Regions from separate parts of the Janthinobacterium sp. HH106 genome, predicted to be linked through region 1. Evidence: predicted binding sites of a transcription regulator. Region 1 holds the regulator's gene; the other holds the start of a gene.
What was found. The regulator FliA, encoded in region 1, starts transcription of late flagellar genes. The targets are predictions, from matches to a motif close to CTAAAGTTTNNNNNNNNNNNGCCGNTA.

Region 1 (14,322 bases):
ACACCTGGCCGTCGGCGCCCTTCAATGGCGTCATCAATAAAGTGCCGCCGCGCAAACTTTTCGCATTGCCCATCGACGAGACCGTCACGTCGAGCAGCTGGCCCGGTTGGGCAAACGCGGGCAAGGCCGTCGTCACCATCACGGCGGCCACGTTTTTCAGCTGCAAACTGGTGCCTTGCGGCAAGTTAATGCCCTGCTGCTGCAGCATCGCCGCCACGCTCTGGATGGTGAATGGCGTTTGCGTGGTCTGGTCGCCGCTGCCGTCGAGGCCGACGACGAGGCCATAGCCCATCAGCTGATTCTGGCGCACGCCGGCGATGCTGGCCAGGTCCTTGATGCGCTCGGCCTGCGCCACGGGCGCCAGCAGGGAGATGGCCAGGCCGAAAACAGCGGCAAAGCGGGGGAAAGTAAAAGTGGCCATGATCAGAACGGCAGCAGGCTGAGGAAGAAGCGCGACGCCATCGAGGCCATTTCGGCGCGGTCGATCTGACTGTTGGTACGGTATTCGACGCGCGCGTCGGCCACCTGGGTCGATGGCACGACGTTGCCCGTGCCGATGGTATCGGGATTGACCATGCCCGAGAAGCGGATGAATTCCGTGCCCTTGTTCATGGCGATCTGTTTCTCGCCGGCCACGATCAGATTACCGTTCGGCAGCACTTCAATCACCGTCACGCCGATCGTGCCGGAAAAGGTATTGCTGGCGGACTGGTTGTCGCCGTCCGCAAACTTGGTGGCGCCATTCGCCGAGACGGTGCCGCCCAGACGGCCCTGCAGCATGCCTGGCGTGGAAAAGCCCACGCTGCCCGACTTGTTGCCGGAACTGGCGCCCGCCTTGACGGCATTCGTGCGCTCGGTGATGGCGATCGTCATGGTGTCGCCCACGTGGCGCGCGCGGCGGTCTTCGAAGGCGGGACGATAAGTCGACGGCTGGTAGATGGAACCATTGCTGACGACCACGGGTTCGGGCATCGGCGCGCGCGTGGTGGTCGGGTACTGCACGATCGAGGTGGGCGTGATGGCGCAGCCGGACAGCAGGACTGCGGACAACAGGGCGATGATGGGGTATTGCATGACGAACCTCCGCTGCCATCCGGCGGCGGATGGCATGACGACTATGAAAATTAAAGTTGCGACAATTTCTGCAGCATTTGATCGGACGTGGTGATGGCCTTGCTGTTGATCTCGTAAGCGCGCTGCGTCTGGATCATGTTGACCATTTCCTCGGCCACGTTGACGTTCGACGTTTCGATATAGCCCTGCATCAGCACGCCGGCGCCGTTGGTGCCCGGGGTGTTGGTCTGCGCCACGCCGGAGGCGCCCGTTTCCATGTACAGGTTTTCGCCCTTCGATTCCAGGCCGGCCGGATTGACGAAGGTGGTCAGCTGCAGCGAGCCGATTTGCGATGGCGCAACAGTGTCGGGCAAGGTGACGGAGACGGTGCCGTCGCGCGCCACGGTCAGGCTCAGCGCATTGGTCGGCACGGTGATGGCGGGCTGGATGACGAAACCTTCGGAAGTGACGAGCTGGCCGTTGGCATCGGTCTGGAAGGAGCCGTCACGCGTGTAGGCGGTGGCGCCGTCCGGCAGCAGCACCTGGAAAAAGCCCGTGCCGTTGACCATCACATCGCGTGAATTGCCCGACGCCTGGGGATTGCCCTGCGTATGGATGCGTTCGGTAGCCACGGTGCGTACGCCCGTGCCGATCTGCAGGCCCGATGGCAGTTGGGTCTGCTGCGACGATTGCGCGCCCGGCTGGCGCACATTTTGATACAGCAAGTCTTCAAACACGGCGCGCGACTTCTTGAAGCCCGTGGTGCTGACGTTGGCCAGGTTATTGGCGATCACGTCCATCTGCGTCTGCTGCGCTTCCAGGCCGGTCTTGGCTATCCAAAGGGAACGAATCATGATTTTTCTCCAATAACGGCGCTAAGTAATTCTCGGGAAATTAGTGTGAATTTATGACAAACAGAACCGGATGCTATGCAAGGCGATCGCTGCGACGCAGTGCGAGCACTGCTAGCAGCGAGCAACGCCGCAGAGCGTCGGTTATGGAAGTCAGAAATCACAATAATTTATTGGGGGTTACTTAATCAGCCCTGTAGACTATTTCTATGTGACCATTATGCCGTGGTCCCCATCAATTCAAAGCGAGGATCTGGGTGGCTTTCGCCGCGTTATTCTCGGCATTCTTCAACAAGCTCATTTGCGTTTCGAACTGGCGCGCCAGAGCGATCATGCTGACCATGGAGTCGACGGGGCTGACATTGCTGCCTTCCAGGGCACCGGTGGTCAGCTTGACGGCCTGGTCGGCCTGCGCCACCGTGCCATCCTTCAGACGGAACAGGCCGTCGTCGCCGCGCACCAGTTGCTGCTCGGGCGGGTTGACCAGCTTGATGCGTCCCAGCACCGTCGACGGGCCTGGCGGCACGTCCGTGGATATCGTGCCCACCGTACCGTCGCTGGCGATGGCCACCGTCACGCCGGGCGGAATGGCCATGGGGCCCGTATCGCCCTGCACCATCAGGCCCGACTGCGTCTGCAGCATGCCGTTTTCATTGAGCTTCAGGGCGCCGTTGCGCGTATAGGCTTCGGAACCGTCGGCCGACTGCACCGCGATCCAGCCGCCGTTTTCCACGGCCACGTCGAGCGCGCGGCCCGTGTGCTGCATCGGGCCTTGCGTGAAGTCGGAACCGACCGTCGAATCGACGACGAAGGCACGCGTCGGCATCATGCCGTCGGCCACCACGGGCACGGCGCGGAACGAGTCGAGCTGAGCGCGGAAACCCGTGCTGGTGGCGTTCGCCAGGTTGTTCGCCGTGGTCGCCTGCTTGTCCAGGATGTGCTTGGCGCCGGAGCCGGCGGTGTAGATGAGACGGTCCATTTTTTATTTCTCCTGTTGCCTTCAACCCAAGGCAGAAAGCTGGGGTCAGACCCGGCGGGTCTGACCCCGGTACTATTAACGCAGGTTGACGAGTGTTTGCATGACGGAATCCTGCGTCTTGATGGTCTGCGCATTCGCCTGGTAGGCGCGCTGGGCCGTGATCATGTTGACCAGTTCCGCCGTCAGGTCCACGTTCGACACTTCCACGGCCGAGGCGCGCAAGTCGCCCAGGCCGCCCGAGCTCGGCTCGCCCGTCATCGGGCTGCCCGAGGTCGAGCTTTCCGCCCAGGCATTGTTGCCCAGCGGCTCAAGGCCATTCGGATTGGAAAACTTGGTCAGTACCACCTGGCCCAGGTCGCGCGTCTTGCCGTTGTTGTACTGGCCCTGGATCACGCCATCGGAACCCACGACGAAACGGTCCAGCTGGCCAGCCGCATAGCCATCGGCCACGGTGCGCTTTTCGCTGGTGGACGAACTGAGCTGGGTCGAATTGGTGAAGTCGACCTTGATCGCCAGATTCGCGTTCGCGCCCGTGGCGGGGAAGACGGGCAGGTTGACCGTCACCGGCAGGGTTTGCGGCGGCGTCAGGGCCAGCATGGCGGCCTTGTCCAGGCTCCCGACGCTGTTGAACACCAGCGACGCCGACTTCACGGCGGGCACTTCCGTCACCGCGGAGATCCTGCTGTCGATCTGGTCCGGCGTGAGGCTGGAATTGACGCCGTTGGGCACGGCGCTGCCATAGGTGGCGCTGATGGCGGCAAGCTGGGCCGGGCTGGCGCCGGCCGCGGCGGCGGCGGTGCGTATGGCGACACCGGCCGCATTGCCATAGGCAACGGCGGCGGCCGTGATATTGGCGGGCACCAGCGGCACGGCCGTGACGGCGGCCTGATAGGCGGCGCGCGCGGCCAGCGAGGCGGCATCGGTTTGCGCAGCGGCGACCACTTTCGCGCTGGTGATTTCCTTGCCGTCAGTGGCCGTGTAGACATCCCAGGTATTGGTACCCGTCTTGACGTAGAAATTGGACATGGTGTGGGAGTTGCCCAGCGAATCGTAGACGGGCACGGGGAATTGCTTGGTCCACGACTTTTGCTCGCCCACGGTGAACGGCACCACGGTCGGCATGGCCGAATTGGAATCGAGGTTGACCTGGGTATCGACCTTGGTGGTCGCCTGCGGCGCCATGTCGGACGGGTCGATCTGCAGCGGCACGGTGGCGCCGGCCAGGATCTTGCCGTTCACATCGGCCGGATAACCCGTCAGCTGGGCTTTCTGGGCATTGACGATGAAACCGTTCTTGTCGACCTGGAACTGGCCGTTGCGCGAGTACTGGATGGCGCCGTTCACGCTGGTGCGGAAGAAACCGCCGCCGTTGATGGCGATGTCGAGCGGATTGGACGAACTTTCCAGGTTACCCTGGTTGAACAACTGCGCCACCTGCGACACGGACACGCCGATACCGGGCTGGTTGCCGCCCACGCCATACAGCGAGTTGGCATAGATGTCGGCGAACTGCGCCTGCGATTGCTTGAAACCCACGGTGGCCGAGTTGGCGATGTTGTTACCGATGACGTCCAGCGATTTGGCGGCGCCGTTCAAGCCGCTCAGGCCTTGTTGGAAAGACATTGTGTTCTCCTGGTAGAAAATAGGGGTAGAGGGTCTACGCTACAAATGAGCGGCTTACAAAATCTGTTTCACATCGGCCATGGTGATACTGCCCACGCCCGGCACATTCAACTTCACGCCGCCGGCGCCCGTCGACACGCTGGCGACCGAACCGAACATCAGCGCCGCCGCATCGGTCAGCTTGGCGCCGCCCCGCTTGGCTTCCACCGAGAACGTATAGGCGCCGTCAGGCAGCACGATGTTCTTGCCGTCCTTGTCGAGCTCTGCCGTGGAGCCGTTCCAGCCCAGCGGCAAGGTACCCGCGTCCTGCGGGCCCAGGTCGATGGAATGGACTTCCTTGCCCGTACTGTTGTAGATGGTGACCTTGACGCTGTCGGCCGGCGTCGCCAGGTCCACGCCCAGCAGGGCCGCGCTCTTGCTCAGGTTAATGCTCTTGCCTGCAGTCAAGACGCCGTGGCCGATGATATTGGCCGCCTGCATGGATTCGGCTTGCTGGTAGCTGGTCTTGAGCGTTTCCAGCGTGGTATTGAGCTTGTTGACGCCCGTCACCGTGGACAGCTGGGCCAACTGGCTGGTCAGCTGCGCATTGTCCAGCGGGTTCATCGGATCCTGGTTTTGCAGCTGGGTCACCAGCAGGGTCAGGAATTTGTTCGTTTCTTCCTCGACGCTGCCCTTCGCGGCCGTGGTCTTCTTCGGATTCATCGTCGCCATCAGGTCGGTGGTGACGGTTTTGCTCGTATCGATGGTTGCCATAATGGTCAGTCAGCCTTATTGGCCGATGGTGAGGGTTTTCAGGAGCAGCGACTTGGCCGCGTTCATGGTTTCCACGTTGGTCTGGTACGAGCGCGAGGCCGACAGCATGTTGACCATCTCGTCGACCGTATTCACGTTGGGCATGGTGACGTAGCCCTTCTCGTCGGCCAGCGGATTCTTCGGGTCGTAGACCAGCTTCATCGGCGACGGATCTTCGATCACCTTCTGCACCTTGACGGCCGTGGCGCCATTGGCCATGGGCACGGCTTCGAACACCACCTGCTTGGCGCGGTAGGCTTCGCCCGTGGCGCTGGTGGCGCTGTCGGCATTGGCCAGGTTGCTGGCCACCGTGTTCAGGCGCTGCGCCTGGGCGCTCATGGCCGAACCGGAAACATTGAAAATATTAAATAGCGACATGATTATTGTCCTCCCTGGATGGCCGTCAGCATGCCCTTGATCTGCGAGTTGAGGAACGTTACGGCCGCCTCGTAGCGGATGGCGTTATCGGCAAAGGCATTGCGCTCGAGGTCCATGTCGACCGTGTTGCCATCGACGGCGCCCTGGGCCGGCGCGCGGTACAGCAGCGGCGTGCCGTCGGCCAGGGTCTCGACCTTGCCGCCCGTGCTGCCACCCACGGCGGCGGCGACGCCCTTGCCCGGCATATGCTGCGGCGCCGTGCCCTTCAGGGCCGGCTGCACGCCATCCTTGCGTGCCATCGCTCCCTTCAGCGCGCTGGCGAAATCGACGTCGCGTGCCTTGTAGTTGGGCGTGTCGGCATTGGCGATATTCGAGGCGAGCAATTCCTGGCGCGTCGAGCGCAGGCTCAGCGCCGTCTCGTTGAAGCGCATGTAATCGTCGAGTTTCCCTATCATGTCAGGCTCCGGAAAGATCTGCCACTGGCGCCCGAGATGGCGGAAGGATGGCGGTATAGTGATGACAGGAAACATAGTACGGCGCCCGCCGGCAAGACCATCGCCGGATCAGACCGTACTTTTACCCCTTAATCGTCGCTTCAAACGGGGCGGCGCGCACTATCATGGCACTATTCCAGAGGCCTATACCATGAAAACACCGCTTGCTTTCTTCTTCGCTCTTGCCGCCCTGCCACTGCTGGCGCAGGCGCAAAACGCCGGCCGGCAGACGCCGGAAGCGCTGCGCAACAGCGTGGAACAATTCCTGCAAGTGCAAAGCAACGGCTTGCCGGGCAAGGTGACGGTCACCGTCGGCGCCGTCGATCCGCGCCTGAACCTGGCCGCCTGCCCCGCGCCGCAAGCCTTCATGGCGCCAGGCGCGCGCGCCTGGGGCAAGACGACCGTGGGCGTGCGCTGCACGGCCCCCTCCAACTGGACCATCTATCTGCAGGCGAACGTGGCCGTCGTGGGCGACTATGTGGCCAGCGCCGTGCCGCTGGCGCAAGGGCAAGCCATCGATGCCAGCCAGCTGGTGACGATGCAGGGCGACCTGGCAGCATTGCCGGCAGGCATCGCCACAGACATGGCCCAGGTCGTGGGCGCCAGCACGAATATTTCCTTGCCGCCAGGCACGCCGATGCGCCTCGACACCCTGCGCCGCAAGCCGGTGGTGATGCAGGGCCAGCTGGTGCGCGTCGTTTCCAGCGGCAACGGTTTCCAAGTGGCATCAGAAGGACGCGCCATCGGCAGCGCCGGCGACGGTCAGACGGTACAGGTACGCACGCAGAGCGGCCAGCAGATCAGCGGCGTGGCGCGGGCTGGCGGCATGGTGGAGGTCGCCTTTTAAACTCGGATGGACAGCGATATTGTGGTCTGGTGCACTAAAGTTTCGGAAGAAGGTGCCGATAAAGACACATATCCCGGAGTTTTTTGACTTCGACCAGACGAGGATCACGCTGTGAAAATTACCGATAACACCATTAAAAGCAATCCCGGCCTGCCGGTGGCGCCCGCGAATACCTCGGGCGCCCGGAATGCCGAGAAAGCCCAGGCAACACCGACAACGTCGGACAATGTACGCCTGTCGCCGCAAGGACAGGCATTAGCGGCCAGTGCAACTGCCGGCAGCGGCGCCGTGTTCGACACGAAGAAAGTCGAACGCATCAAGCTGGCGATCGCCGACGGCCAGTTCCAGGTCAACTCTGAAAAAGTGGCGGACGGTCTCCTCGACACGGTCAAGGACTTGCTGCACTCACGAAATAGATAGGTTACCTCATGCAATCAGTGACTCCGTTTTCCAGCCTGCGCGACGAGCAACAGCTCATGACCACATTGCTGGCATTGATGAAAGAAGAACAGCGGCATCTGGTTGCGGCTGACATCGATGCAATCACGGAGCTCACGGCCCGCAAGACGGCGCTCGTCGGACAATTGAGCCAGCTGGCGGCGCAACGCCACCAGGCGCTGGCGGCGGCGGGCTTCACGGCCGCCGAAGCGGGCATGGAAGACTGGCTGGTCAGCACCAGCGATGCCGAGGCGGCGCCCCTGTGGAAAGCCCTGCTCGAGACGACGCGCGAAGCGAAGGAACAGAACCGGCTGAACAGCCTGCTGGTCAACAAACACATGCTGCACACGCAAGGCGCCCTGAACGCCATGCGCCCCACTGCCCAAAGCGGCAATTTCTACGGCCCCAGCGGCCAACCGATGGCAAACACGGCCAGCCGGCGCGTCGTCATCGGCTAAGCGCCTCCCGTCTTCCCCCAGCGCAGGTAACAGCAGCGACAGGCACAGCAATAAGCCATTGCTGCACGCCTGACGCCGTCCCGAACAGCGGCCCCATATCACGACCATCCTGCACATCACCGCCGCGCCGCCCCTCCAGGGAGGCTGCGGCGGAGCCGGCATGCCCGCACTCCCGCCACAACGCCGCACGCAGAAACAACAGCGCCCCCCCCCCTTCACGCCCACACATTTGAGCATGCTCAAACTTGAGGGGAATGATGACTATATGCTAATCCCTAGCATACGCCGCACCAATACATGGTGGGACTTTCCTCGCCGACACGAACATCATTCCCGCAGGCATAGCTAATCCATTGCACGCGTCCGGCTTGCGCTTTTGCGCTGCGCCATGACGCACACCACTTCAACTGCAAGTACACAGGAGCATGATATGAACTCTCTCTCAGTAACCAAGGCTGGCGCGGCGCTGCTGCTCGGCTGCACCCTGCTGGCGCCAGCCGCGCAGGCCGAGACGCAAGCCGTGTTCTACAACCATCTCGTATCGACGGCCGTGGTGGCCACGCCGCTGCTGGCGCAAGACACCTTGTTCGTCGACACCTTCACGACAGAGCGCGGCTCGCTGCTGCAAACGACCACGTTTACGGTCGGCAGCGGCGTGCAATCGTTCACGGGCAACGCCGCCTGGCTGGTCACGGGCGCCAGTGAATTCGGTCCCCGCCTGACTGGCGTCAACATCGACTTGTTCGACGCCAGCAACAACCTGGTGCAATCGGATACGTTCACGGGCGTACTGGGCAGCTTCGCCCATTCCACCTTCAACGGCCTGCTGGGACCTGGCACCTATACCCTCGTAGCAAGCGGCCTCGGCGTGCGTGATTCCGTGCTGGACATTTCCATCACTACGGCCGTGCCCGAACCGGAAACCTACGGCATGCTGCTGGTGGGACTGGGTCTGATCGGGTATAGCGTACGGCGCCGCAAGACGGCTGCCTGACCCGCACCCGGCGCCTGCAAGCACTGCCGTAGCTGGCAGACCTGGCGCCGGTGCGGCGACGCCATGCACGGACTGGCCTATGCACGGACTGGCTTATGCACGGGCCAGCCTGTGCAGGGGCTGGTCTACGCACTCAACCGTGCGTGGGCCGGCCCGTATGCTGACGGAATTTCGCGGCGATGCCATTCGCCTTGATCAGGGCGGCGGCCTGCTGCTCGGGTGTCAACTCGTTTTGCAGCCAGTGCCAGTAGCTGTCCTGGTAGGGATTCGTGGTGCCGGGCGTGAGGATGTCGTCGTAGACCATGCGCAGGGCCAGCAGGTAGCCATACGCTTGCGGCGCGTCTTTCTGCACCACGTCGCCATCGCGCAGGTAGGCCATCATCAGGGTCGACACGCTGGTCAGTTCCGCCTCATCCGCCTGCGCCGTCAGCTGGGCGATGGCTTGCCGCTTCCATGCCTGCACCAGCGGATCATCGGGACGGTTGCGCAGCGCGCTGCGGTCGCCGAACGGACCTTCCGACAGGAACAGGGTAGCCGCGCCCGGTACGCCGCCTTGCGCGGCAGTGGCCAGGTAGCCGAGGCGGTCCTCGCGCTGGCGCTGCGTCAGACCCGCGCACAGCTGCTGCTGGGCGGTTTTTTCTTCCACCGTCATCTCGCGCCCCAACTCGAATTCCATCCCCGGCAAGCGGTTTTCGCGCTGGAAGACGATGCAGTCGTCGATCAGGTTGTAGGCCGCATACGCGTCCTCCGGCTTGCCGCTGGCGCCCAGGCGTTCGAGCCGCTGTGCCAGGGACACGACAACGGGCGCGGCATCGGCGACCGGGGTGGCGTCGATATTCAAATACGACGCCAGGCTGCGTCCCGCCGGCGCGCTGGCGGCAGCGGTGGCGCCAGTGTCCGGCGCGCCGCCATCGGGTGCGGGCCAGTACACGAGCGCCAGCACTGCCGCGATGGCAGCGACGATGGCGATACCGCTCAGTTTGCTGTTCATATGAGGTGGCGCATAAAAGGAAATGCACGTTACCACAGGCGCACGGCAGCAGGCCGCACGCCTCCGCACGCTCAGCCGCCGGCCTTTTTCGGCTGGTGGCCCAGCTTGGCCAGCGCCGCCATCACCGTTTCGACATGGTCGCCCTGCACTTCGATCACGCCATCCTTGACCGTGCCGCCCGAGCCGCATTGCGTGCGCAGCTGCTTGCCCAGCAGGGCCAGCGCGATGGCGTCCAGCGCCAAGCCCTTGACCACGGTCACGCTCTTGCCGCCCCGGCCCTTGGTCTGGCGCGACACGCGCACCACGCCATCGCCCGCCGGCGCCGTCCTGGCTTGCGCCTTGCACGCGCATTGCGCCAGCGGCTGGCGGCAGGCGGGACACATGCGGCCCGTTTCAGTGGAATAGACGAGACCGCCCAGGGAGCTGCTTTTCATGATGGAGAGATAATAGGTAGAAATAAAGGAAAGATGGCCGCGCTTGTAGCAAGCGGCGGCGTTCAGTTGGCGGGAACCGGTGCCGGCGCCACAGGCGCCGTCGGCACTTCCGTCACCGTTTCCGGGATGCCCGAGAGGATCGTCACGGCGACCCGGCGGTTGCGCGCGCGCCCTTCCGGGGTTTCGTTGGGCGCCACGGGGATATTGTCGGCGTGGCCCACCGCCGTCAGGCGCGACGCCTGCACGCCGCTGGCGATGAACAGGCGCACCACGGCGCTGGCGCGCGCGGCCGACAATTCCCAGTTCGAGGCAAAATTGGAATTGCTGATCGGCTGCACGTCCGTATGCCCTTCCACCTGCACGTCGTGCGTGTCATCCTTGAGCAGCACGGCGACGGCGCGCAGGGCCTGGTCCGATTCCGCCGTCAGGCGCGCCGCGCCCGGGTCGAACAGCACGCTGGCATTGATTTCCACGCTCACGCCGCGGCTCGTCTGCGTGACCCGCACCTTGCCTTCCTTGACCAGCGGCGCCAGCGTGGATGTGAGGTCCTGCGCCAGGCGCGTCATGTGCTCGCGCTCGCGGCGGATCGCTTCCGTGCGGCGTTTCAGGGCAGGGTTCGGCAGCGGGATCGCCTGCGGCGCTTCCATGATGATGGGCGGCGCGCCCTTTTCCAGGCTGAAGGCCTGGCCGATGGCATTCTGGAAGACGCGGTACTTGCCCTCGTTGACTTGCGAAATCGCGTACATCACGACGAAGAACGCGAACAGCAAGGTGATGAAGTCGGCGTACGAAATCAGCCAGCGGTCCTGGTTGTCCGGTTCCTCGTCATACTTCCTGCGCGCGCGCCGCATCATGATCAGTGCTCGTGCAGCAGGCTGGACACGCGCTCTTCGATGATGCGCGTATGGTCGCCCGTGGCGATGTCGTACAGCACGGCGGCCGTGATTTCATACTGCAGCACGCGGCGCGAGACGATGGCCTTGAGCTTGTTCGCCACCGGCAGGAACAGCAGATTGGCCAGGCCCACGCCATAAATCGTCGAGACGAAGGCCACGGCGATGCCACTGCCCAGTTTGCTCGGGTCGGTGAGGTTTTCCATCACGTGGATCAGGCCCAGCACGGCGCCCAGGATGCCGATGGTGGGCGAATAGCCGGCCGCCGATTCCCACACCTTGACGGCCTGGCGCTCGGCCATTTCATAGGCGGAAATTTCCACGTCGAGCAGCTGGCGCAGCTTGTCGGGCGCGATGCCATCGACGATCATGCGCAAGCCCTTGGCGTTGAAGCGGTCGGCCGTGTTTTCCATCAGGCGCTCGAGCGCCAGCGGGCCGTCGCGGCGCGCCGTCAGGCTCCATTGCCCGATATCGCGCGCCAGCGCGGCACGCGTATCGGCGGGCGGCAGGAAGACCCAGCGCAGCATTTCCAGGCCGCGCACGAAAGTGCGCAGCCGCGTCTGCAGCAGCACGGCGCCAAAGGTGCCGATGATGACGATGGCAAAGGCGGCCGGCTGCAGCAGGGAGGCCATCTTGCCGCCTTCCAGTGCCTGGCCGACCAACAGGCCGGCCAGCGCCAGCGCCAGCCCGATTACGCTGGACCAGTCCACGCCTGCTCCCTCAAGGTTGCGCGCAGGCGCGCGACGGCCTGGGTATGCAGCTGCGAGACGCGCGATTCGGATACGCCCATCACCGCGCCGATCTCCTTCAGGTTCAGCTCTTCTTCGTAATACAGGCCCATGAGTATTTTCTCGCGTGGTGGCAGCGCGTCGATGGCATCGATCACGGATTGCCGGAAATCGGTATCGAGCAGGGAACGCAAGGGGTCGCTGTCCTCGTCCACGCAGTGGCGGTCGAGGAAGCTGTCATTGCCGTCCGGGTCATGAAAGTCTTCGTAATACACGAGCTGGTGGCCGCCGCCGTCGCCCAGCATTTCCTGGTAGTCGGCCAGCGACATCTTGAGCAGCTTCGCCACTTCCGATTCCGTCGGCGGATGGCCGAGGCGCTGCTGCAAGGTGCTCATCGCCTCCTCGATCTTGCGCATGTTCTGGCGCATGCTGCGCGGCAGCCAGTCGCTGGTGCGCAATTCGTCGAGCATGGCGCCGCGGATACGCAGCACGGCATAGGTCTCGAACTGCGCGCCATGCGTCTCTTCATAGCGGCTAATGGCATCGAGCAGGCCGATCATGCCGGCCTGGATCAGGTCATCGACCTCGACCGAAGGCGGCAATTTCGCCTTCATATGGTGCGCCAGACGCTTCACCAGCGGAATGTGCTCCGTCAGCAAATAGTCCTTGTTCGATTTCCCTTTGACCGTGTACATAGGCTGCTTATTGTTTTCTCATCTTATCTGGTGCTGCGGTTCGATTCAGGCGCTGAACTGGTGCGGGCTCCCCGTCTGGTACAAGGTGCCGCCAAGCACCGGCGCCGCCGAACGGGCCAGCCGCTCGGCCAGTCCGCGAAACGCCACCGAGGCGCCCGCCAGCGGAAACGCATCGACCACGCTGCGGCCCAGGCGCGCCGCGCGGTGCAGATATTCATCGGCAGGCACCGAACCCATCGAGGTCAGCTTCACGGCCAGGTAGCGGCTCGCCGCCTGTGCCATATTATCGTATACCACTTTTGCCTCGGATTCGGAAGCGCCCGTGACGAGAATGCCGAACGGACGGCGTCCCAGTTCCTGGCTCAGGCGCTTGATCAGGCAGTACGCCGCCTTGATCGAGGTGGCGCTGGTCGACACTTGCACCACGATATCCGACGAGGCCATCAAGGGCACGGGGAAGCAATCGCCCTCGTCGGCCACGACGCCGTCGACCAGCACGATGCCGCTCTGGCGCGCCAGCACCTCGAAAGTCTTGCCCAGGCGGCGCAATTCGTCCTCGCCCGCATAGTCCATGCTGTCCATCAGGTGGTTGCGCGCGCCCAGGCTGGCCACGCCGAAGCCTTGCGGCACCTGATGGATGACCTGGTTCAGGCCGCACTGCTGGCGCGCCACGTCGCGCAGGCTGGCGCCGTGCGCCAGTCCCAGGCGTGCAGCCACGCCATCGCTGCCGCCGCTGGCGTCAAGCAGCAGCACATCATTGCCGCCATAGGCGAGCGAAGCGCCCAGGTTGACCAGCATGGCGCCCTTGTCGTCCTGCGGCGTGGCCGAGAGGAACGTCATGACGCGCGGCTGCGGGCCGGCCAGCATGCGGCGCAAGCCTTCGGCCTGGTCGAAATCGAAATTAGCCAAGGTGCACCCCGCGCGCTTCATTGTTGCGGGCGGCCGCCTGCGCCATCAGGAGCGGCAGTTCGGCGTCGGAAAACTGCGTGGCCGCCGAGTCGCGCTTGAGCTTGAAGGCGCGGTCGATCAGGTAGCCGCGGTCGGCCAGGTACAGGTCTTCCGGCACGCGCTGGCCGTTCGACACATAAAACAGGTTCAGCTTCTGGCGGATCACCACGTCGAGCACGTTGCCGATCGACGCCGCTTCATCGAGCTTGGTCATGATGCAGCCGGCCAGGCCGCTGCCTTGATACGCGCGCACCACTTCGTTCAGCGTTTCCTGCGTCGCCGTCGAGTTCAGGCACAGCAAACGCTTCACGTCGGCGCCGGCGCCCGACAGCATGGCCACCTGTTCCGTCACCATCTGGTCGCGCTGGCTCACGCCCACGGTATCGATCAGCACCGTGTGCTTGTTCTTGAGTTCCTTCAGGGCGATGCGCAAGTCCGCTTCGTCCTTCACCGAATGCACCATCACGCCGAGGATCTTGCCGTAGATGCGCAGCTGTTCGTGCGCGCCGATACGGTAGGCGTCCGTGGTGATCAGGGCCAGCTTTTCCGGGCCGTGGCGCATCACGCAGCGGGCCGCCAGCTTGGCCGTGCTGGTGGTCTTGCCGACACCGGTCGGGCCGACCAGCGCGAACACGCCGCCCTGCTCCAGCATGGCGTCTTCATTGGTGACCGTGTTCAGGTTGCGGCTCAGGACGGTCTTGATCCAGCGCATGCTTTGCGCACCGT
Region 2 (14,322 bases), on a different contig from region 1:
GGCCCGCCCGTTTCCTCGGGAATCACTGTGCATGCGCCCGTGCTGGGTGTCGTGACCCCAGCGGCGGCGCTGCCTGCCGCCGCGCCGCTGGCGTCCGACCCGCCGCCGCAGCTCATCAGGGGCAAGGTGGCGGCGCCGGCCAGCAGCCAGCGCAGCACCTGTCGCCGCTCGGCCGCCTGTTGCCGCATCATTTCGAGGTCGGATGCCAGACCGTGATCATGTAGTTCCATAGATATTCCATCAAGTGGGGCAAGCCCGCCAAGGCGGGATTCAGGCTGGCGCACAGGTACAGCGCCTGCGTCGCATGGCGCGAGAGCGCTTGCAAGCTGCTGCCCGGACGCAAGGCATGGATGCGCATGCTGGCTCTCCCTGCGCTCGCGCCTGCCGCTTACTCGGAGCGCCGGAGGTCGCGCGGACCCTGGCGGCTGTCGTGCCGCTGCAGCGCCTGCTGGCGCTGTGCCGCCGTCAGCACGGCCAGCAATTGCTGCTCCAGCCGCGCATGCTGCAAGCTGATCTTCGCCATGGCTTGCGCCGCCGTGTTCGCCAGCGCGCTGGCTTGCGCATCGTCGTAGGCGCTGGAGGCGGCCAGTGCGCGCAGCTGCTCGTGGGCCTTGAAGGCGATCTTTTCCTGTTCCCGCAGCAAGGGCGTCTGGGCGTAGGTGGCGGCAAAAATTTTATCCTGCTGCGCTTCGCTCAGCTCGATGCCATGCAGGAACGGCGGCAAGCCTGGCGCGCCGGGTCCGCCTGGGCCGTGACCGAAGCCGGACGGCGGCCCCGGCATGGCGCGCGGCGGCGGGCCGGACGGCGCAGCTTCCTGCTGGGCCAGGGCAACGAGCGGCATGCTGCAGGCGCACAACAGCAACAGGGATACGGCGATACTCAAGTATTTCATCGGGCGTTCCTTTCGTGGAGATCAGCGCTGATTGTCGGCGTCTGGCGTGTAAAGCAACGTCAGGGCCGCGTAAAAGCGTGTAAAGGAAGCTGCGCAAATGTAAGCGGACGTATGTAAAAGCGGGTAAAAGGGCCCTGAGCCGCGCCTGTTGACTGCTATCATCGGGCGATATTCACCCGAAAAAAGCACAGGCATGAGCAAGGTTTTGTTAATCGATGACGACGTGGAACTGGTCGGCATGTTCCAGGAATACCTGACGCAGGAAGGTTTCGATGCCCGCGCCGTGCATGACGGCGAAAGCGGCGCGGCCGAGGCGCTGACGGGCCTGTACGCCATCGCCGTCCTCGACGTCATGATGCCGCGCATGAATGGACTAGAAACCCTGCGCCGCATCCGCGCCGGCAGCAACCTGCCCATCCTGATGCTGACGGCGCGCGGCGACGATACGGACCGTATCGTGGGCCTGGAGCTGGGCGCCGACGATTACGTGACGAAACCGTGCACGCCGCGCGAGCTGACGGCGCGCATCCGCGCCATCCTGCGCCGCGCGCAGGCGGCGCCGCACGACAGCTCGGGTCTGGCGCCGCTCACCGTAGGGCAACTGACGATGTGGCCGGAACAGCGCCGCGTTTCCTGGGCCGGCGCGCACCTGGAGCTGACGAGCACGGAATTCAACTTGCTGGAAGTGCTGGTGCGCCATGCGGGCAAGCCCGTCAGCAAGAATCAATTATCGGAACTGGGTCTGGGCCGTCCCATGGCCCGCTTCGACCGCAATATCGACGTGCACTTGAGCAGCCTGCGCCGCAAACTGGGCAGCCTGGCCGATGGCCGCTCCTGCCTGCAGACCGTGTACCGTCTCGGCTACCAGCTGATCAAGGAGTAAGCGTGGGCCGTCTGTTCTGGAAGTTTTTTCTGTGCATCATGCTGGCGCAAGTGACGGCCACCATCGGCATCGGCGGCACCTTCTGGCTGAAAAACCGGGCGGCCCAGCAGGAGCGGGCCCTCGACATCGACACCAGTCCGCCCGCGCAAATGATCATCGAGGCCGCCAGCGCCACCCTGGAAGCGGGCGGCAGCCAGGCCTTGCGGCAATTCCTGAGCAAGCTCGAGCGCATGCGCGTGTTTGCCGTCGATGCGCGCGGACACGAACTGATGGGCCGCGCGGTGCATCCCGCCATGCTGGCCAAGGCGCGCGCCATGCTGGAGCAAAGCCAGGCCCATCCCGTCGTGCGCACGGTCACCGGCAGCGACGGCCAGCGCTATCTGCTGTTCCTGCCCTCGTCCGAACGCTTCCGCAATGCCGAGGCAGGCGCCGCGCGCGACACGCTCAACGCCGTCGCCATGAGCGGCCCGCGCGCCATGGGAGCCGGTCCACGGCCCCACGAAGCAGGCACTGCGCCGCCACGCGGCGAATTCGGCCGCGGCCCGCCCCCGCGCATGGACACGCCCTACCGCACATTCATTCCCCTGGGGGCGGCCATCGCCGCCAGCCTGCTGTTTTCTTTCCTGCTGGCCTGGTATTTTGCGCGCCCCATCCGCGACCTGCGGCAAGCGTTCGAGGCCGCCTCGCACGGCAATCTGGCGCCCCGTTTTCACGCCAGCGGCAAGCGCGGCGATGAATTGACGGACCTGGGCCGCGATTTCGACCGCATGACGGGCCGCTTGCGCAGCCTCATGGATAGCCAGACACGTCTGCTGCATGACGTCTCGCACGAGTTGCGCTCGCCGCTGGCGCGCCTGCAGGCCGCCATCGGCCTGGCGCACCAGCAGCCGGAAAAGATGGCCGCCTCGATGCAGCGCATCGAACGCGAAAGCGAACGCATGGATAAACTGATCGGTGAACTGCTGACGCTGTCACGGCTGGAAGCCGGCGCCGGGCAAACGGGAGCCGGGCACATGCACAGCGAAGACGTCAGCATCGCCGACCTCGTGCACGACATCGTGGACGACGCCCGCTATGAGGCCCGGGCACGCCAGTTGAACGTCGAACTGGCGGGCGATGCGGCCATGCCCGACGCCAGCGTCACGGGCCAGCCAGAATTGCTGGCGCGCGCCGTGGAAAACGTGGTGCGCAACGCCGTCAAGCACAGCCCCGATGGCGGCACGGTGGAAGTGGAACTGTCGCGCATGTCCGACTGGCTGCGCATCGCCGTGCTGGACCGGGGCCCCGGCGTGGCTGGCGCGGACCTGGCGCGCATTTTCGAACCGTTCTTCCGCGCCAGTAATACCCAGCACAGCACGGATGGACACGGCCTGGGCCTGGCTATCGCCCGGCACGTCATCAACGCCCATGGCGGCCGCATCGGGGCCAGCTTGCGCAGCGGTGGCGGCTTGTGCGTGGAAATGCTGCTACCCGTCAAAACGCCAGGCTGACCTGTCGGCGAGCCTGGCGCGTGGATGTGTTGTTACGCCTGCGTATCGATGATGCTGCCCAGGGTCGACGCGCTTGACCTGGCGGGACTCGCCACGGTCTCGGCACTGCTGGCCGTTTGGGATTCGCCTTGTGCCGCCTTCTGCGCGGCCGCCGCCTGTAGCTGGGCGATTTGCGCCTGCAAGGCCTGAATTTGCTGCGCCAGCTGCTGCTGCAGCTTTTGCGACGCGTCCGTCTGCTCGCCCTTCTGCGACTCCGTCAACTGTTTTTGCGCCGCCGTGATCTGCTTTTGCAGCGCCGCGATCTGCGCACTGCTGCCCGCACTGGCGCTGCCGGCCGCGCCGACTGTACCGCCTGCGCTGCCGGAACCGATTGCCGCTACCATATTGCCTCCCTGATTATTCAACACCTTATTATCGGCGCGCAAGGTACTCAATACAGGGCGGCAAGTGTAAAGGCGGGTAAAGCCATGTAAAGACGCCGCGCGCACCATCCAATTGCACACCAGCAAGAAAAACTGGCACACTGGCGCTTCCTGCCTTGACCACGATCCATGATGATGACGCCCCTGCTGCCCGCCCTGCCCGACCTCGTGCCCCGCCAACGCTGCGGCGTGATCGAGTTTCCCGTCCACCACATGCGTGGCGGCACATCGACGGGCCTGGTCTTGCACGGGGCCTGCGTGCCGGCCGAGCAAACGCTGCGCGAGGAATTGCTGCGCCACCTGATGGGCGTGCCCCAGTCCGGCCGGCAGCCGGGCAACCGGCAAATCACGGGCCTGGGTCGGGGCACGCCCACCAGCAATAAAGTCTTCCTCGCCGAGGTGGAACAGCATGCGGGCCAGCCGCGCCTGGTCAGCACCCTGGCCCAGCTGGCTGGCGAACACGGCGATATCGACTGGAGCGTGAACTGCGGCAATATGTCGTCCGCCCTGCAACTGTGGGGACTGGACAGCGGCGTGATCGAGGCACTGGCCATCGGCGCGCACGATATCGATATCCGCAACACCAACACGGGCGTCATCACCACCTCGCGCATGGCGCGCGAACGCGACGGCAGCTTTACGGCCGCCAGCATTCCTGGCGTGACCGGCAACTTCCCCCGCGTGGACCTGTTCCTGCGGCAGCCGGCAGGCGCCAAGACGGGAAAATTATTGCCAACAGGCAATGCACAGGATGTGGTGCACGGTTATGCGGTCTCGTGCGTGGATGTGGCCGTGCCCATGGTCATCGCGCCAGCGAGCCAGTTCGGCAAGACGGCGCATGAGTCCATCGCGGAACTGGAAGCGGATACGGCTTTCATGCAGGCGATCCGCCAGGTGTGGAGCGCGGCGGGACTGCTGATGGGCTTGCGCAAGCGCGATGGCGGCTTGATGACGTTGGCGGAATTGGAACGCAGCGAAACCATCCCCAAGTTCTGCATCGTGGGGCCGGCGGCGGGAGAGGGAAATATTGCGGTGCGTTACTTTACGCCGCAATCGGGCCACGCCTCGCTGGCGGTCTCGGGAGGCTGCTGCCTGGCGGCCGCTTGCCTGATACCGGGCACGGTGGCGCATGCGCTGGCGCGCGGCGTGCCGCCAGTCAAGCAAGCGGAAACAGAGATGGAACTGGGCCTAGCCAACCCGGCCGGCATCCTGGACACCACCATCGTGGCGCGCCAGGACGGGGTGACGGGCAACATCGCCATCGACGGCGCGGCCTACCGGCGCAGCGCGCAAATCTTGCTGCGCGGCCATGTTCCCCTGTACCAGCCGTCAACCGCGCTGAAGGCGTGGCTGCTGAAACAGATTTAAAGCAGGACTGGCGCCCTGCCCGTTCCAGCAATCAATCAGGTCTTCGGCAATGTCACGCCGACCTGGCCCTGGTATTTGCCGCCGCGGTCCTTGTACGAGGTTTCGCACACTTCGTCGGATTCGAAGAACAGCACTTGCGCCACGCCTTCGTTGGCGTAGATTTTCGCCGGCAACGGTGTCGTATTCGAAAACTCCAGGGTCACATAGCCTTCCCATTCCGGTTCGAACGGGGTGACGTTGACGATGATGCCGCAGCGCGCATACGTGCTCTTGCCCAGGCAAATCGTCAAGACGTTGCGGGGAATGCGGAAATATTCCACGGTACGGGCCAGCGCGAACGAATTCGGCGGGATGATGCAATAGCCCTTGCCCGACACATCGACGAAGTTATTCGCGTCAAAATCCTTGGGATCGACGATGGTGGTGTTGATGTTGGTAAACAACTTGAACTCGTCGGCGCAACGGATGTCATAGCCATAGCTGGAGGTGCCGTAGGAAACGATGCGGTTGCCGTCGCGTTCCTTGACCTGGCCCGGTTCGAACGGCTCGATCATGCCCGTTGTTTCCGCCATGCGGCGTATCCATTTATCGCTTTTAATCGTCATCGCAGCAGTATCTTTCTAGAATATCGAATGGCTGGGGCGGCGCGCCAGGTGCAGGCGCGGCCCGAATGGCAGGATTTTACGCGAAAATCCGCCGCTGTTGGCCCCCATCCCCTGAAAATCCTTGGCGGAAGGCTATTGTTTCGCCAGCAATGCCGTGATCATCTCGCGCACCACTTGCGCCGTCAGTTCCGGGTTTTCCATGGGAAACAGATGCCCGCCCGGCACCTGGCGGAAAAACTTGCCGACCAGCTTGCGCGTGGCCGTCAAGCCCGCCTGGCGGCATTCCACCGATTCCGTGCCGCCGATAAAGCCGATGGGCACGGGCAAACCATCCTTGACGAGGCCGCCGATATGGTGCGGCAAGCTGCGGTAGACCTGCGTTTCCACTTCGCGCGTAAACCGCAGCTGCACCCCGTCCGGATGGGGAACCAGGCCGCTGTCGATGTAATCGCGCAAGACTTGCGGCGCCCAGATGGCGAACATGTCCTTGGCCGCGAAGTGTTCATACGCGGCTTGCGCATCGGGCCACAGCTTGCGCCGCCTGGCGGAAAAACGCGAGGGGGAAAAACGCTCGCCCAGCGCCGTGTTGCGCGCCAGGCGCACCAGCAAGGCGCGCCAGCCCGCCACCACGGGCGAATCGAGCAAGACCACGCAACGCACCAGCTCGGGCCGCTGCTTGGCCACCATCACGCTGAGCATGCCGCCCAGCGAATGGCCGACGAGGATCACGGGCGCGCTGTAGCGGCGTTCCAGGTCGTCGATGTACTCGCGCACCAGCTCGGGCCAGCCCGTGCTGACGGGGTAATCCGGATCGTGCGCATGCATGTCAAGCGCCTGTACGGTGTAGTGCTGGCCCAGCAAGCCGAACAGCTTGCGGTAGGTGCCGGCAGGGTAACTGTTGGCGTGGGCAAAGTGCAGTTGCGGGAGGGTCATCGTGGGACGGTGCCGGTGAATGCGATAGGCAATTGTAATGGCATGCCGGCAAGACGGATCAGAGGAAGACCTCTAATTTGCGGGCTGGCAGCGGGCGCGCTGGCGCCATGCCGGGCACGAACGAGGCCAGTACGTCGCCCAGCTCGGCGTTGGAATCGACCACGCAAAAAGCATCGTCAAACGCATGGTGACAGTTCATGGGATTGCGCACGACGATGCACTCCAGCCCGGCCGCCCTGGCGGCGCGCAAGCCGCGCGGCGAGTCTTCGACGGCCACGCAGTCGGCGGCGGCCAGGCCAAGGCGCTGCAAGCCCAGCTGGTAGCCGTCGGGCGCCGGCTTGCTCTCGCCATACATTTCGCGCGTCAGCACGAAGTCGAAGTGGCTGAGCAAGCCCGTGGCCGCATGGCTGATGCGGAAATGTTGCTCATAGGCGCTGGTGACGACGCCCATGGCCACATGCGGGCGCAGCGCCGCCAGCACTTGCCCGATGCCGGGGATGGCCAGCTGCCCCGCCTGGCGCAGGCGTTGCGCAAACAGCTCGGTGCGCTCGGCCCGCAGGCGCTCGACCAGCTCAATGCTGTGCCCCTGCCCCAGCAGCAGATGCCAGGCGCCGTAGTTATTGTCCAGGAACCAGTCAAAAAATTGCTTCGGCGTCAAGTCTATGCCGTAGGGCAAGAGCAAGTCGCGGTTGCTTTCGTAAAACAGCTGTTCGGTATCGACCAGCACGCCATCGTTGTCCCACAGCACGCCCCGGATGGTTTTCATGGCTTGTTGTCGTTCAAAAACTTACTTGAAGAAAATGTCGTAGGACAACTTCACGATCAGCAGCACCAGCAGCACGAGGAAGAGGATGCGCACGAAGGCGGCGCCGCGGCGCACGGCGATCCAGGTGCCCGTCAGGGCGCCCAGGATATTGCACACGGCCATGGGCGCTGCCACCGCGTAGACCACGTGGCCGGCGGGAATGAAGAAGGCCAGCGCGGCCACGTTGGTGGCGATATTCACCAGTTTCGAGCAGGCCGAGGCGAGGATGAAATCGAAGCCGAAGACGCGGATGAACAGGAAAATCAAAAAACTGCCCGTGCCCGGCCCGAACAGACCGTCATAAAAGCCGATGGCGCCACCGATGACGATGGCGAGGATGCGCTCACGGGGGCCGATGGGGCGCGCTTCGCGCGTCGTGCCGAAATCCTTCTTGATGAAGGTGTAGATGGCCATGATGATGATCAACACCAGCACCATGGGGCGCACCACTTGCTGCGGCACGTAGGACACGGCGGCCGCGCCGATGAAGGACATGACGAAGGCGCTGGCCACGGCCGGCAGCACCAGCAGCCACGGGATGTGGACCTTGCCGACAAACGAGCGGGCGGCAAACGTGGTGCCGCAGGCGGACGCCAGCTTATTCGTGCCCAGCAAGGAGGTCGACGCCATGTTCGGCATCAGGTTGAACAGGGCCGGCAGCTGTATCAGCCCGCCCCCGCCCACGGCGGCATCGATCAGGCCGGCAAAGAAGGCAAATAAACACAGCAGCGAGATGGTCAGCATGATAGGCAATATGGAATGGGCGACAGCGGCAGTATAGGCGTCAGGCACTTTTTCGGATGCAACTTCAAATTGCGGAAAACGCAATCAGGCGTAACGCTTGACGGAATGCGCCCCGTGCGGTCTACTGGCCTCTTTTGCCGGGAGTCACGCGATGTCGATGAAACTGATGTGGGAGATCCGCGCCTTTTGCACCGTGGTGGAAAAGCGCAGCTTCATCCATGCGGCGCGCATGCTGGGACGCTCGCCGTCGGCCGTCACGCGCGCCATCCAGTTCCTCGAAGACGCCATCGGCGCCGAGCTGATCCTGCGCACGCAAAAGCAGTTCACCCTGACGACGGCCGGCGAGACCTATTACGCGTCGGCCAAGCACTTGCTGGAAACGCAGGCCGAGGCGGAAGAGCAGCTGGCAGAGCTGAGCAACTCGCCGCAAGGCTGGGTGCGCCTCTCGGCGCCGGAAATTTTGTCGCTGGGCTTCCTGCCGAAAGTGGTGGCGCAATTTTCGCGCGACTATCCGAACGTGTCCGTGGACATCCATTTCTCGGACAAATCGATCGACCCCATCCAGGAAAAGCTCGATTTCGCCATCCGCGGCGCCTTCCCCCAGTCGAGCGAGCTGATCGGCTATCCCCTGTGGAACTACCGCCGCTACATGTACGCCTCGCCCGACTATATCGCCCGCATGGGCGCGCCCGAGGAACCGGAAGAGCTGGCCGGCCACGACATCATCATGCACTCGGCTCCCCGCATCCTGCGCGACTGGCATTTCGTTTCCACCGAGCGCAACGTGCGCTACCAGGTGCAGCCCCGCTTCCGCTTCACTTCCGGCATCGCCACCTTCCAGGCGGCCCTGGAAGGCGCCGGCATCGTGCGCCTGGCCAGCTGGCTGGCCGAGCCGTTTGTCGCCGCCGGCACCTTGCGCCGGGTCTGCACGGCATACCGGCTGACGTCATCGAAGGAGCTGGACCCGAGCATCCATGCCGTGTATGGCACGTCGAGGATGGCCAAGGGGGCCCGGCTGTTTCTGGAATATGTGCGGCAGCGAGGGCTGGAAATACCCGATGAACGGGCAAGTTAGCATCTATTTCGCGGCGATGACGTCGCTATACACGGCGAACTGCGCGCCATCGAAAACAAAGGCGGCCACCTCGCGCATGCCCAGTCGTTCATGCGCACGCAGCGAGCCGATATTGTCGCGCCGGATGAACAGCACCGCCTCCGCACCCCCATGCCGCGCGCGCATGGCAGAGTACAGCAGCACCAGCAAGCCCTGCCCCCGCTCCGAGTCCGCGATGCAGACGGGGCCATACACGTAGGCCTTGTCACTTCCCCGATACGCGGCCAGCATGGCCAGCACCACGGGCGCCTGCGCGGTGGCAGCTGCATCGCTGAACAACACGCCAACGACAGGCCCGTCCGCTGCGCGCCGCGCCACAATGACGGGCGATTCGCCATCCGCCATGCTGGCCACCTTGTCGCGCGAAAACTCGCCCGTCAGGCTGCCGCCCCGCGAGGGGGAATTAGCTTGCAACAAGGTCGTGATGGCGTCGATGTCGGCGGCCTGGGCCAGGCTGATCAGATAATGGCTGCTTAAATGTAACAATCAACGCTCCTCGATTGGGTTCTTCCGTTGAGATGCTGCTGAAGCGAATATGAAAACAGCTAGTGTGCAACTGCACAGTCCGCCACCTTGCTGGCCTTGGCGGCATCTGCCACCTGTACGGCGCTGCGCTTGACATCTCCCCACAGGTAAAAGATGAGAAAAATTCCCACCAGCGGAAAAATAAAGTGCAGGACCTCGTACTTTTTTTGCGGTGCAGGACACTCTTCGCCAGCGCAGCTCTTCTTTCGCCATAGCCCCACCACGCCGTAGCGACATAAATAAATAACTGCGTTCATCGTCACTGCGAGTAGCCACACTATCGAAATAATAAGGAGGCTGAATAACCATTGTCCGATATTCGGCAGAAAACTCGTCGTCAGCACGTCCGAAAAGACGAGCGACAATAACATCCCGGTGCTAATTGACACTGTATGCGAGATGCCATGTATGACAGGCACCAGCACTTTCTGCCTGAAAAAATGCCCCCACTCGGCAGTCAACAACATGGTGCATGCCACCAGAAAAAGGACAAGATTGAACAAGGGCGCTGGAATATCCTGGTAATGCACAATGAATTTACGCTGTAGCGATTTGGCCATGTCATTGACAGGCTGATCACTCGTAAATTGCAATCCAAACAGGATCAAGCCAGTAAACAAGCCGCTCGCGATACCAATACCCGTATGCTGTATCGCCAGCGCCAACCCTGGCGAAATCCCCTCCACATAACGTAACCCCTGATCCCACCGAATCGAACGCAAGCGCCGGTAAGCAGCGTCGGCCTTCGCCAGCAAGCGCTCGAAGGGATTGCATTCATCGCACATAATGGGTCTCCTGTCCGGCATCCGATGAGGCGCACTGCCTTATCGCCCATGCCAGTACCGTGGCCGGCTGGCCCGGTACAACGTCGCATCGATATCGTCGCCAAATTCCAGCACCACCGCCCCCGTCACATCCGTGCGCAGCCGGGCAATGCCCATGTCGCCATAGCGCGCATACACTTGCGGCTTCGGATGTTTGTAGCGGTTCCGGTGCCCGACCTGGAAAATCGCCAGGGCCGGATGGACGGCGTTCAGAAAGGCCGGTGTCGACGAGGTGCCGCTGCCGTGGTGCGGCGCCAGCAGCACGTCGGCGGCCAGGTCGCCATCGGCCGAGCGCGCCAGCAACTGTGCTTCCTGCGCCGCCTCGATGTCGCCGGCCAGCAAAATGGCATGCTTGCCTGCCGTGATCTTCACGGTGCAACTGCGGGCGTTCGGCGTCAAGCTGATGTCCGTGTGGCTGGCGGGCAACGGGTGCAGCATGGCAAAGTGCACGCCTTCCCAGGTCCAGCTCTGGCCCGCCACGCAGTGCAGATACGGACGCCCGGCTTGCCGCCGGGCCTCGACGGCCGGATGGCCATCGAACAGCGACGAGGCCAGCCAGCCCACTTGCACGTTCTCCAGCAGAGAGATAGCGCCGCCCGCGTGATCGAGGTCGCTGTGGGAAATGATCACGCCGTCGAGCGTAGCGATGCCCCGTGCGCGCAGATACGGCACGATGACACGGCTGGCGCCGTCGGAATCGAGGCTGTAGGCGGGCCCCGTGTCGTACAACAAGCGGTGTCCATGCGTTTCCACCAGCACGGCCATGCCTTGTCCCACATCAAAGGCCGTGATCCACATCTGGCCAGGTGGCGGGCTGGACGGCAAGGCCGTCAGCAGTGGCAGCCAGCCCAGCATGCCGGCCCAGCGATGCGGCCATCCCCGTGGCGCCAGCAACCAGGCCGTGCCGAACAGTGCCCAGCAAAAACTCCACATTGGGGGCGCGGGTGCCGTCCAGACGGCGAAGCGGCGCGCGCCCAGCCAGTCCAGCACCTGCGCCAGTATCTGCACGATGGCATGCGCCAGCAGCAACAAGCCGTCGCACAAAGGCGCCGGCAGCAGGCTGCCCGCCAGCGACAAGGGCGTGACGACCAGGCTGATGACGGGTATGGCCAGCGCATTCGCCACGGGGGACACGAGCGAGACTTGCGAAAACAGCAGCATCGTCAACGGCACCAGCCCCACCGTCACCACGTATTGCGTATGCGCACCGAGCGCCACGGCCGCGCGCAGGCGGCGCCAGCGGCTGGCGTTTTCCGGCAAAGGCGCCGCCGTGCGGCCCGCCGTCGCGTACAGCATGGTGGCAACGGCGCCGAACGACAGCCAGAAACCGGGCCACAGCAAGGCCCACGGGTCGAGCAGCACGACCACGCCCAGCGCCAGGCACAGGATATGGACGATGCTGGTGATGCGCCCCAGCCACAGGGCCAGCGCCACCACCAGCAACATATATAAAGTGCGCTGCGCGGGCACGCCGAAGCCGGCCAGCAGCACGTACAGGAACGCCGCCAGCGCGCCAGCCAGCGCCGCCACCTTTTGCGTCGGCAGCAGCAAAGGCAGCTGCCGGTCCGTGAAAAACGAGCGCCGCCACAGCGCGCCCGCCCCGAGGGCGAGCAGTCCCGCGATCATCGTGATGTGCAGGCCGGAAATCGAGATCAAATGACTGACGCCCGTGCGGTTGAACACCTGCCAGTCCGACTGGGGAATGGCGCGCTGATCGCCCACCACCAGCGCCACGATCACGCCCGCATATTGCTTGCCATCTAAACTGTGCGCGATGCGCGCACGCAAGGCCGCGCGGCTGGCCTCTACCACGTTGCCGAAACCGGGCACGAAGGCCGCCAGGCGCACGTTCGGCGTGTCCGCGCGCGGCTGCGGCCGCACGTAGCCGGTGGCGCGCACGCCCTGCTCCAGCAGCCACGCCTCGTAATCGAAACCCATGGGATTCGCGTTGCCGTGCGGGCGCTGCAGGCGTACCGTCAGCCGCCAGCGCTCGCCCGGCTGCACGTCGCCCACCTCGTTCGTCACCTCATCGCGAAAGCCCGCATACCAGGACAGGGCGATCAAGGGCGGCACCTTTGCATTGAGTGCCTTCTCCACGGCAAAATTGAAGCGCACACCCTGCTCGAAGCGGTACGGCAAGTTGGCCACCGTGCCCGTCACGACGATGTCCTGTCCCTCGTCGGCCAGCGCCAGCTGCGGCGCCATGGCGGACTGGGCCAGCCAGGCGGCCCAATAAAAGCCCAGCCCCACGCCGGCCGAGAGCGCAATAGCGGAACGCCAACCGGAACGCCAGCGCGCGTGTCGGCACAACAGCCACGCCATCAGCAGCGCCGCGCCAGCGATCACCGACAGCAGCGCGCCCGCGTGCGGCGGCAAGCTTGCCTGCGTCTGCAACCAGGCGGCACCAGCGGCAAAGCCGAGTATCAGGATGCGCATGGGAAGGCAGAATCAAGGCAAAATCGGCTCGCAGCGAAAGGGGCTCAGCTACTGTGATCGCTTTCCACGCCTTGCCGTCTGATCTGGCGCAATGGTGCACTGGATAAGAACGCTCATGCACTGCATCCACCAGCTACACCTTGTCCTATGCCGTACTGACCGACCTCGTGTCGGTCAGCAATAACCCCTTGGTGGTGCTCGACCTGGCCTGCGGCGAAGGTCATGCATTCATGGACGCCGCAGCGCCGCTGCAAGCCGGCGACGGATTGATCGCCACCGGCTGGGGGCTACGCGCCGTGCGCGCACGGGCAGCCTGAACTGCCATCGGCGCCATGGCTTGCTGGCGTCAGCGGCAACAGGCTACGATAGTGGCTGCCGCAGCGCGCAGTATTCCTCCCGTCAATTGCAGGATTGTAGGCAGGCGGACCGCTCGGCGCCGCACTCGGCTTGAGCGGTACCGGCGGCGATGCAAGCCCGCCATTCGGCAGCGCAGGCGCTATAGCAGCTGGCAAAGGCTGGCGTCGCCGTTACCGCCAAACCGAGACCTGACGCAAAAAGAAATGCAGCGAGCTTTTTATTCATGGAGTTCTCCCAAAGTCGGATGGCTGATGAATCCCCGCGCGCGCCATCCTCTGGCGCAGGGCCACATACACAGGTATGTCGGGTGTCATCGCGCGCTGGTCGTACGTCAGCGCGAAATGGAAAATCCTGCGGCCGCCAGCAAATCCTGGAGCGCCGTCAAATCAAAGCCGTGCATATCAACGGCACGCCCCAGCCGATAGCCAGAGAGGCATCCAGAATAATGCCGTACGTCGCCGTCAATTTCAGATATTTTGAAAAGATACCAAAATATCCCTGCAAAATCTGAACCCATGATCAGCTCGCCATTATTAATTGTCAAGACAATTCAATTCATTTCACGCCATCGGCCAATTCCTTGCGCAATGAAAAATACAGACACGATACGAATATCATCACCCTGGCTATCGATAAAAACATACTCTTTGTTACCATCGGCGCCACGGCAATTAAAATTTTAATGTTAAATTCAAAAATATAACAAAATTAATAAAAAGACATTCATGGAAATTCCAGCCAAATAAAAATGTCGCAGGAAAAAACCGATAAGCGCAAAGCACCGGATATCGGATTCCCATTTCGCGTTCAAGCAAGATGATTGGCAAGCAGGCGGCAGCGCCGCCCTCCATGGTTGCCAGGCTTATCCGCCTCAGGGAATCATCGCTTTACAGATCAGCGCTCGTGCGGCAGCGGCACCGTGCG

Region 2: a site for FliA is predicted at 3,678-3,704, ahead of JAB8_RS23240 (FlxA-like family protein). Genes of this name have one in related genera too.

Annotation. Positions count from the first base shown of each region.
Region 1 covers NZ_LRIC01000015.1:70,294-84,615, reverse strand. Annotated here, with positions in the region: gene JAB8_RS07965 (flagellar basal body P-ring protein FlgI) at 1-421, opposite strand, end outside; gene JAB8_RS07960 (flagellar basal body L-ring protein FlgH) at 424-1,074, opposite strand; gene flgG (flagellar basal-body rod protein FlgG) at 1,125-1,907, opposite strand; gene JAB8_RS07950 (flagellar basal body rod protein FlgF) at 2,140-2,883, opposite strand; gene JAB8_RS07945 (flagellar hook protein FlgE) at 2,959-4,506, opposite strand; gene JAB8_RS07940 (flagellar hook assembly protein FlgD) at 4,561-5,259, opposite strand; gene flgC (flagellar basal body rod protein FlgC) at 5,275-5,676, opposite strand; gene flgB (flagellar basal body rod protein FlgB) at 5,679-6,131, opposite strand; gene flgA (flagellar basal body P-ring formation chaperone FlgA) at 6,322-7,017, shown strand; gene flgM (flagellar biosynthesis anti-sigma factor FlgM) at 7,129-7,437, shown strand; gene JAB8_RS07915 (flagellar protein FlgN) at 7,446-7,913, shown strand; gene JAB8_RS28515 (FxDxF family PEP-CTERM protein) at 8,344-8,907, shown strand; gene JAB8_RS07905 (hypothetical protein) at 9,041-9,898, opposite strand; gene JAB8_RS07900 (translation initiation factor Sui1) at 9,970-10,332, opposite strand; gene motD (flagellar motor protein MotD) at 10,395-11,183, opposite strand; gene JAB8_RS07890 (flagellar motor protein) at 11,189-11,935, opposite strand; gene JAB8_RS07885 (RNA polymerase sigma factor FliA) at 11,917-12,648, opposite strand; gene JAB8_RS07880 (antiactivator of flagellar biosynthesis FleN protein) at 12,694-13,557, opposite strand; gene flhF (flagellar biosynthesis protein FlhF) at 13,550-14,322, opposite strand, start outside.
Region 2 covers NZ_LRIC01000060.1:122,874-137,195, reverse strand. Annotated here, with positions in the region: gene JAB8_RS23260 (intradiol ring-cleavage dioxygenase) at 1-230, opposite strand, end outside; gene JAB8_RS29610 (hypothetical protein) at 188-358, opposite strand; gene JAB8_RS23255 (periplasmic heavy metal sensor) at 389-892, opposite strand; gene JAB8_RS23250 (response regulator transcription factor) at 1,086-1,775, shown strand; gene JAB8_RS23245 (ATP-binding protein) at 1,778-3,265, shown strand; gene JAB8_RS23240 (FlxA-like family protein) at 3,298-3,648, opposite strand; gene JAB8_RS23235 (PrpF domain-containing protein) at 3,817-5,055, shown strand; gene dcd (dCTP deaminase) at 5,091-5,660, opposite strand; gene JAB8_RS23225 (alpha/beta hydrolase) at 5,793-6,593, opposite strand; gene JAB8_RS23220 (HAD family phosphatase) at 6,652-7,359, opposite strand; gene JAB8_RS23215 (TSUP family transporter) at 7,381-8,142, opposite strand; gene JAB8_RS23210 (LysR family transcriptional regulator) at 8,294-9,217, shown strand; gene JAB8_RS23205 (N-acetyltransferase) at 9,221-9,742, opposite strand; gene JAB8_RS23200 (hypothetical protein) at 9,802-10,566, opposite strand; gene JAB8_RS23195 (DNA internalization-related competence protein ComEC/Rec2) at 10,606-13,041, opposite strand; gene JAB8_RS29605 (hypothetical protein) at 13,182-13,358, shown strand; gene JAB8_RS29255 (hypothetical protein) at 13,730-13,942, opposite strand.